2 regions of the Paenibacillus sp. N22P23 genome follow, and region 1 is predicted to be linked to the other one. Evidence: riboswitches for the same ligand, from Rfam matches in the RefSeq annotation. Region 1 holds a riboswitch; the other holds the start of a gene.

Evidence for each region. Region 1 has a riboswitch for S-adenosylmethionine ahead of AC506A_RS00080 (hypothetical protein). Riboswitches for the same ligand answer to the same signal wherever they lie in the genome.
Region 2: another riboswitch for S-adenosylmethionine. It lies ahead of metA (homoserine O-acetyltransferase MetA); the one in region 1 lies ahead of AC506A_RS00080 (hypothetical protein).

The regions. Positions count from the first base shown of each region.
Region 1 covers NZ_JBXENT010000001.1:14,942-19,372, reverse strand. Annotated here, with positions in the region: gene AC506A_RS00090 (helix-turn-helix transcriptional regulator) at 1-453, shown strand, start outside; gene AC506A_RS00085 (aldo/keto reductase) at 507-1,484, opposite strand; SAM riboswitch class I at 1,624-1,752, shown strand; gene AC506A_RS00080 (hypothetical protein) at 1,845-2,390, shown strand; gene sigK (RNA polymerase sporulation sigma factor SigK) at 2,810-3,511, opposite strand; gene AC506A_RS00070 (hypothetical protein) at 3,784-4,431, shown strand, end outside.
Region 2 covers NZ_JBXENT010000002.1:184,831-189,261, forward strand. Annotated here, with positions in the region: gene AC506A_RS11610 (PLP-dependent transferase) at 1-799, opposite strand, end outside; gene metA (homoserine O-acetyltransferase MetA) at 839-1,756, opposite strand; SAM riboswitch class I at 1,859-1,965, opposite strand; gene corA (magnesium/cobalt transporter CorA) at 2,444-3,379, shown strand; gene AC506A_RS11625 (metal-dependent hydrolase) at 3,438-4,085, opposite strand; gene AC506A_RS11630 (MFS transporter) at 4,278-4,431, opposite strand, start outside.

The DNA.
Region 1 (4,431 bases):
AATGTCATTCAGGAGTGGAATGATCGCCAGCAGGATTATGACAGCATCTGCAAGGGGCTGATGATCCACTTGATAGGGTTACTGCTTCGCCAGCAGAACGAAGGGCGAGGAACGCCGCATCCGAAATACGAAAAGCGCCTTCTTGAGCTCGTTCATGAGATCCGCACCGATTGCAGTCGCCGATGGTCGAGCGCAGATATGGCGAAGTTCCTGCTCGTACATGAAGATTATATGAGCCGACAGTTCAAAGCTATGATGGGGGTCGGACCGAATAAATTCGTGCAAACGGTACGCCATCAGGAGGCGAAAAGGCTGCTGCGGGAAACGGATCAGACGATCGAATGGATTTCAGGTGCGGTTGGCTATGAGGATTTTCACTATTTCAGCCGTATTTTCAGACGTTGGGAAGGAATGTCTGCCATGCAGTTTAGGAAGCTATCGCGGACGATATAGCAAGAAGGACAGCCTCTGCGCCATCCGTGCGATGATCGAGACTGTCCTATTCATTAAGGTAAACGGTAGAATGCGAACGGTTTGCCGTAACGGAACGATTCGCTCCATTCATTCAGCGCTTCCATGACCTCCGAGCCGAGATTCAGTTCTACACTGTTCAAATTATCTTCCAGCTGCTCGACTCGTGTAGCACCGACAATAACGGTCGAGATTGCAGGCTGATCCATGAGCCAAGCCAGCGAAATCGCACTCGCACTATAGCCGCTGTCAGCCGCGAGTTTGCTTACTTGCTGCCCCAGCGTAACTCTTCGCTCATCCAGAAAACGAACGAAGCTCGGGTCGGTAACGACTCTGGAGCTTAGCGGCGCTTCTTCAGCCGTTAAGCCATATTTTCCGGTCAGAATACCGCCCGCCAGTGGGAAATAAGGAATGATGCCTACACCTTGATCCAAGCACACGGGGACGAGTTCTTGCTCAGGTGTCCGGTCTGCGAGGGAATAGCTGGTTTGAGTCGAAACAAATCGCGCCGTTCCTTTGGAGTCGCTGATCCCGAGCGCCTTCATCAGCTCCCATGCTGCATAGTTGGATGCGCCAATATAGCGAACCTTGCCTGAGCGAACCATATCTTCGAGCGCAGCTAACGTTTCTTCAAGCGGCGTATGCGGATCGAACGTATGGATTTGATACAGGTCGACATAATCTGTTTGAAGACGTTTCAGGCTGCTCTCCAGCTCCTGCATTAGATGCCGACGAGAAGATCCTTTTGCATTCGGGCCAGCGCCTCTCACGAGTCCCGCCTTCGTAGCCAATACGGCATCATGCCGCTTCCCCTCTAACGCCAACCCGATGATCCGTTCTGATTCTGTGCCTGCATAAATATTAGCCGTATCAATAAAATTAATGCCTTTATCCATCGCGTGATGGATGATCCGAATGGATGTCTCCTGATCGGCTCGTTTTCCAAATGCATTGGTCCCCAAACCTAATACAGACACTTCAAGCCCGCTTCTTCCGAGATAACGATATTTCATCTGGTGCTTTGCTCCTTCCTCTTCCTCCAAAACAATTATATGGATTTATTATACCTTAAGTTAAGAGGCCGCTAAAACAGTTCCCCCCTTGACATCCAGCCTGTTTATGTAGCATAATGGAAAAAATTTAATATGTTTTTTCTTATCAAGAGTAGGTGGAGGGACAAGCCCGATGATACCCGGCAACCGACAAACCTTTGTTCAACAAAGGAATGCACGGTGCTAATTCTTGCGGAACGCTTTACGAAGCGAATCTGGGAGATAAGAGCGAGGATCTATGACATTACATTCCTATGACCTTCTCTGATTCCAGAGAAGGTCATTTTTGTTTAACCAACAAAACTTGCATACAGGAGGAACATGATGCTAAACACCATTTCTAACCATTCGACGATAGATGAAACGGTATTGAATCACAGGGATGCTCTGCCTCAGGTGATTGGTTTGCTCAATTTGAGAAAATCGGTTATTGGAGTTTCGTTGGAATTTATGCAGCAGTGTAAGATTTCCCGTATTGAATGTTTTCGATTCGACTATGAGCTTACGGAAAAGAAGCGCCAACCGGGTCACGGCAGCGAGTATTTCTGCGGGTTAATTGCAATCACCACAACGACGGGAGCAGTTGGATTTGGAGAGTTTGCGATCCCACGCAAAGACATGAATTGCGACTTGGTTATGTGGGCTTCCCCACTTCAGCGGATGAAGGGGCAGACGCTGCTCGAGAGCTTAGGCTACGTTCAGAGCAAGATTGCCACATGGGGACCCGTGAGGTCTGAGCTCATAGCGTCTGCGCTATTGAAGCTGAATGGGAATCTTGAGCCGGCTGCCACTCACAATGAGGATCAACGATACCTCTGGGACCGCTCGTATTTGCTTCGCCATACGCAAGCGTATGTTTCGTTCTAGTTGAGCATGTCGCAACCGGCACCCGACATCAGGTGCCAGCCAACCGGCATACCGAACGCTCTAACGAACCGTACAGGTCTTATTTGGGCGAAAACACCCCCAAAATAATTCTAACGAACCATAGAGGCCTTATTGGGCAGCGAATGGGTCGTTTTGAGCGTTTTCCCCTGAAATAACGCCCCTGTGGTTCGTTAGAATCTCAAAGCCCAGAATTTCGGCCAAATAACGCCCGTATGGTTCGTTAGATTTTCGAGACATGCTTATGCGTTATACAGCATCCGACAAAACACGTCTCTGGCGTGCATTACCTTCCGAACCTCCAAAATTCGCTCAATATGCGCTCTTTGGTTCGTTAGAGCACGCGCCATGCAAAATTAAAAACGGTTGAACCTGGAGTTCATCCAAGTTCAACCGTCGCTTCACTTCTTCGCCTTATAAAACTCATGATACAGCTTCATCAGCGCCCGCTTCTCAATGCGCGACACATAGCTCCGCGAGATGCCGAGCTCCTTCGCAATTTCCCGCTGCGTCCGTTCCTCGCCTCCAGCAATAAGGCCGAACCGGCCGACGACGACTTCCTTCTCGCGGTCATCCAATATATCTAAATTTTTATAGATCTTGCTCTTCTCGATTTTGAGCTGAACTTTCTCTGCTACATCATCGGCTTCCGTGCCAAGGATATCGATTAACGTAATCTCGTTGCCTTCCTTATCCGTACCAATCGGATCGTGGAGCGAAACATCCTTACGGGTCTTCTTCAATGACCGCAAATGCATCAAAATTTCATTTTCGATACAACGAGCCGCAAAGGTAGCCAGCTTCGTCCCTTTACCGGTCTGGAAGCTTTCAATCGCTTTAATAAGCCCGATCGTACCGATCGAAATGAGGTCTTCCAGATCCTCGCCGGTGTTGTCGAATTTCTTGACGATATGGGCAACCAAACGAAGGTTATGCTCAATGAGCAGATTGCGCGAGACTTGATTTCCCTCTGCCATGAGCTGCAGGTGCTTAAGCTCATCTTCTTCATGTAGCGGCTGAGGAAAAGCGTTGTTCTTGACGTAAGAAACAAGTAGCGACAGCTGTTTGATAAACAATGCGATCGCCGCAAACAATCCGGGCATCGAAAAGCCACCTCCATACAATTTCGCCTCTAACAGGAGGACAACGACATGAGTAGTTCTCCCATTACCGACAGTGAAGACTGTTCTACAGTGTATGTAGGCGTCGGCCTATACGTGCCTGTACGGCTTTTATTCCATAGCTTCCGGAGTGCTGTGAGATTATGCTCGTCAAAATAACTTCCAATATTTTCATACCAAAATAATGACAAAACATTATATAATTGGGAGTGGTCAACGTTAAAGATTGAATATGATTTGTCGGAGGTAACAGCATGAGAAGAACGCTCGTACAAACGATCGGCGCTGTGTCAGCCGTCACTATAATTGCAGGCTCACTCTATGCAGCCTATACCTACTGGAATCTGAATCTAAAAGCAACTACGGCTCACGCTATCGGTAACCCGATTCCAAAAGCTCCTGAGGATCCACAGAGGAAACAGCAGCGGTTAAACAACGCGATCGCCTCACAATACAAGTTCGATTTCGATATAAAACCGAATATCGAATCGCAGCGTGTCGAATACAACGGGGTTAAGACATTAATTGTTCAGTTGCCCCCAGACATACGAACCAAAGCATTGGCTAGTGCAATTTCGAACGAGAAAGAAGTCGCATCTGCTATTTACCGTCTGCATAACAGACTTAGCGAAGAGATCAGTGAATATAACCAAGGTTCACTCAAAACGACAGGATACGGTCATTCAGCTGAAGCGGCCAATCAATTCTTGGACTCCTCCTTTGGCAATCGACTATCTGCACAACCTTATGTTTATGAGCAGCTGGCAGAGGTCGTCAAAGACGGGAAGATTAAGAAAGACTTAAGCGATGTGGCTGCATTAATCTCGATTGGTAGGACCAAACGAGATTTCCAAGCCATTATTTATGCGCATCGTATTATCCACGATCTAAACTCCTGGGTA
Region 2 (4,431 bases), on a different contig from region 1:
CATGCGTCAGCAACCAATTCGCGATTGCGGTCGCATTCGCTTGATGGCGTTCCATCCGCAGTGCCAGCGTCTTCATGCCGCGCATCAGAAGCCACGAATCCTGTGGTCCAAGAACAGCGCCCAGCGAGTTGTGGAGGAAGCCCATTTCAGTGGACAATTCCTTGCCCTTCGTTACGATCAAGCCTGCCAGCACGTCATTGTGACCGCCAAGGTACTTCGTCGCGCTATGCACGATGATGTCTGCGCCGAGTTCAATCGGACGCTGGAAGAACGGAGTGAGCAGCGTATTATCTACAATGGACAGCAAGCCTTTGGACTTCGCCCATGAACAAACCCGCTCCAAATCCGTAATCATCATCAGAGGATTCGTAGGTGTCTCAATCAAGATCGCCTTCGTAGCTGGGGTAACCAGCTGATTCAACGCATCAATGTCATTCGTATCTACGTAAGAAGCCGATACGCCGAAGCGAGTCATAATACGCTCCAGCAAACGGTATGTACCACCGTATAGATCCAAGGAAACGAGCAAATGATCGCCTTGACCAAACAGCGAGAAAACAGTCGTCAGTGCAGCCATGCCGCTGCTGCAAGCAAACGCAGCGTCACCGGACTCCAGCTCTGCAGCTGCTTCTTCCAGCACGCTGCGAGTTGGACTCTTGGTGCGGGCATAGTCAAAGCCGGTGCTTTCGCCAAGCTTCGGGTGGCGGAAAGCTGTTGCTTGGTACACAGGGAAGCTCACAGCTCCGGTAACAGGCTCTTTAATGGATCCAATTTGTGCTAAACGGCTTTCTATTTTCATCTGAAGGGACTCCCTCTCGTCGATTAATGAATTTCTTATTTAAATGCCTGCACCCAAATCATAAGGGGTTTGCTGATAAACATAGTAATTCAGCCAGTTTGAGAACAACAGATTGGCATGTGCTCTCCAGCTCGACAGCGGAATCTTCGATGGATCGTTGTTTGGATAGTAATTCTTCGGTAAAGCAATATCCATTCCTTTGGCTACATCGCGATCGTATTCGGCCTTGAGCGACAGCGGATCATACTCCGAATGCCCGGTTACGAATACTTGTCTGCCGTCCTTGGAAGCGACCAGATAAACACCAGCCTCCGGCGATTCAGACAGAATATCGAGATCCGATATATCGGCGATATCATCGCGGCGCACTTCCGTATGGCGCGACTGCGGAACAAGGAATAACTCGTCAAAACCGCGTACAAGCGGAACATTGCGCTTCTCAACTGTATGCGGGAATACGCCGAACACCTTTTCCTCCAGCTCGTACTTGGGAATGCCGTAATGGTGATACAGTCCGGCTTGTGCGCCCCAACAGATATGGAAGGTTGACGTTACACGACGAGCCGACCAATCCATAATATCCTTCAGCTCTTCCCAATAGTTGACCTCTTCGAATGGAAGCGTCTCTACAGGTGCGCCGGTGATAACTAAGCCGTCATAATATTCGTGCTTAATATCCTCGAACGTTTTATAAAACGACTCCAAATGCTCGGACGATGTATTCTTCGACGTATGGGTACGTGGATGAAGCAGCACAACTTCCACCTGCAGCGGCGTGTTCCCGATCAAGCGCAGCAGCTGCGTTTCGGTCGTTTCTTTAGTTGGCATTAGATTGAGAATGGCTATCCGCAGCGGCCGAATATCCTGATGATAGGCTACGCTCTCATCCATGAGAAAGATATTCTCATCAGTCAGAACATCTTTGGCAGGCAATTGGTCTGGTACTTTAATCGGCATGTCAATCTCTCCAGTCTGCTTGAATTGTCACTGATGTCACTGAGGAGCGCAATGAAAATAGCCCCTCTCAAAGAGAGGGGCACAAATGTATCGTTCATGCGCCTCTCATCTCTCAGAAACATACGTTTCCGCAAGAATTAGCACCGTACGTTTACACGCCGGTTGCCGGGCTTCATCGGGCTAGTCCCTCCGCCTGCTCTTGATAAGAAAGCTTGCTTATTTAATTAAGGAAATACCTTAGTTCCTACTTTAAATCATTCCGTTATTCCCGTCAAGAAGACCCCCTGCACCATCGGCAAAAAACGCGTAACCATGGGCTTTTCCCTGCATATGCTGATACAGAACCATAGACGCTACTTTCTTCTTGAATGGAAAGACATTGTCGGAGTATACTAGACAAGAATTACGCTTTAAGTAGTGAATAATTGACCACTAAAGGGGTGTTTACGACTATGGAAGGCGACCCGAGGCCTGCGGGCAACCGCACTGATAACCGGTTAACACGGAAGATAACAGGAAGGCTCACGTCATCCAACCCTATTCGCAAACGCGCCGCTTCTAGATAAATGGACTAGGGCAAGCAGCATGGCACAGCGCGCGATATGGCTTGCTTGATGTTTTCGATTCTGTTCTCCTCCTCTTAACCGGCATCCGGGAATTACTGCAACAACGAGAGGAGGAACGCGGATGAAAATCCGTCACGTGAACCAAGGTGTTTTTGCACCGGTTGATGATATTCATGCAGCCGTCGTGCCGCCTGCCGAGGGCTTCTACTGGATTGATGCCGATGTAGATGATCTCGCTGTGCTCCAGCCGATATTCGCGCTGCACGAGCTGGCAGTCGAAGACTGTTTAAGTGAAGAAGAGCAGCGGCCTAAGATTGAAATTCATGAAGGCCATTATTTTATTGTAATTAACAGCATCCGATTTGATGATGAAGAAATTTTTCTACGTGCCTTGAACATTTTTCTCGGCCGCCATTATATTATTACCGTTACGAAACAGAAAATTAACGAGCTTCGCACGTTGAAACCGGTCCTGCTTGAAGAGCAAGTCAGCCGACCCGACCGTTTCCTCTATCATTTGGTCGATATCGTCGTTGATAATTACTTCCTCGTCGGCGATCGGATTGAAGCGCGGATCGAAAGCTTGGAAGAAGATATTTTGGTCCACACCAAGAAGTCGCATCTGAATGAAATCATTGGACTTCGAAGCGAGATTCTCTGGCTCAAGAAAGTACTTGGACCACAGAAAGAGCTTATTGCGACGCTTAATAAGAAAGACCTGAAGCTGATCGACGATCAATTGCAGAAGTACTTCAGCGATATCTATGAGAATGCCGTCAAAATCGCCGAGACCTTCGAGACCTACCGCGATCTGATGGGCAACTTACGAGAGGCTTACCAGTCTTCGCTTGCGAACCGCGCGAATGAAATCATGCGCGTCTTTACCGCGCTAACCACGATTTTCATGCCACTTACCTTCATTACCGGTATTTACGGAATGAATTTCGACTTTATTCCCGGTCTCCATCTGCATGGCGGCTCATACTTGCTGCTCACGTTTATGCTCTTGCTCGGGTTCGGTATGTTTTTCATTTTCCGCAAGAAAGAATGGCTATAATTAGCTAAAATAAAAGCTCTCCCGGGACGCTCGCGGCCTCAGGAGAGCTTTTATTATGTTAGCCGAACGGAAGCTTAAAGGTCTTCTTGGTCAGCGGATACAGCCATTTGACACCGCTTGGCGTTAACGTATCCGCAACAAGATGAGACAGATAGCCGCTTATTGCGGTATAGGCGATTCCTTCGATCTCAAGCTGCTGCTCCAGCCCCCATCCGATCGCCCCCCATGCAACTACCGCCCAAATGGTATGCGTTAACCCCCTGTGGTTCAGCCAAGGCACCCATGCAACGTACACGCCAAGACCGATCAACCAATGATGACCGATCGTATATCCTGCATACACAAGTCCTAAGCCGATACTACTCACAAGCGCATCTCGGATCATACCATTGCGAGAGATGAGACCCAGAAGGAACACTACCGCTGCGGCAATCGTGAGATATGGATAAAACATAGCTTCAAACCAATACAAGTATGCAGCTGCTGCTCCTGCTGCGACTCCGCCCCACAGCATGAGTGCACGGATTACCCTGGCCGGCTTGCTAAGCTTGCTGCTCAGAAGATTCGTACCATCCAAATCCGCGCTTAAAGCGGAAAATGCCGCAACGATGATGAATGCCGCAGCATTTGTCATCGTAATGGGATGTGTTGCAGCAGCTACCACCCCGATTGCGACGCCAATTGCTAAATGTGTCGTACCTTTCATGCCATACCTCCTCTTTCTGACTGACACTGTAGAAGTTGCAGAACGGATCGAACGTCAGTTCGCTTTTCGGTTGATTATACCCTCTTTTGCATACTCATTCAATAGGAACTCCGACATGGAAAAAGGCATCGCTTGAAGTACTTCCAAACGATGCCTTCGTATGATGTCTCCAATGAAAAGGCAGGCAAGAAGTTACACAGTGCCCTCTCCTGCCAGCGCTTCCTTGCGACCCTTGTCAAAATTAACATAAAACAGCAGGATGATGCCTATGATGAAGAACGCGAGCAGCGCCAATATGCCTAAACGACTGGAGCCGGTTATAGTGCCGACAACCGCGAAAACGGCT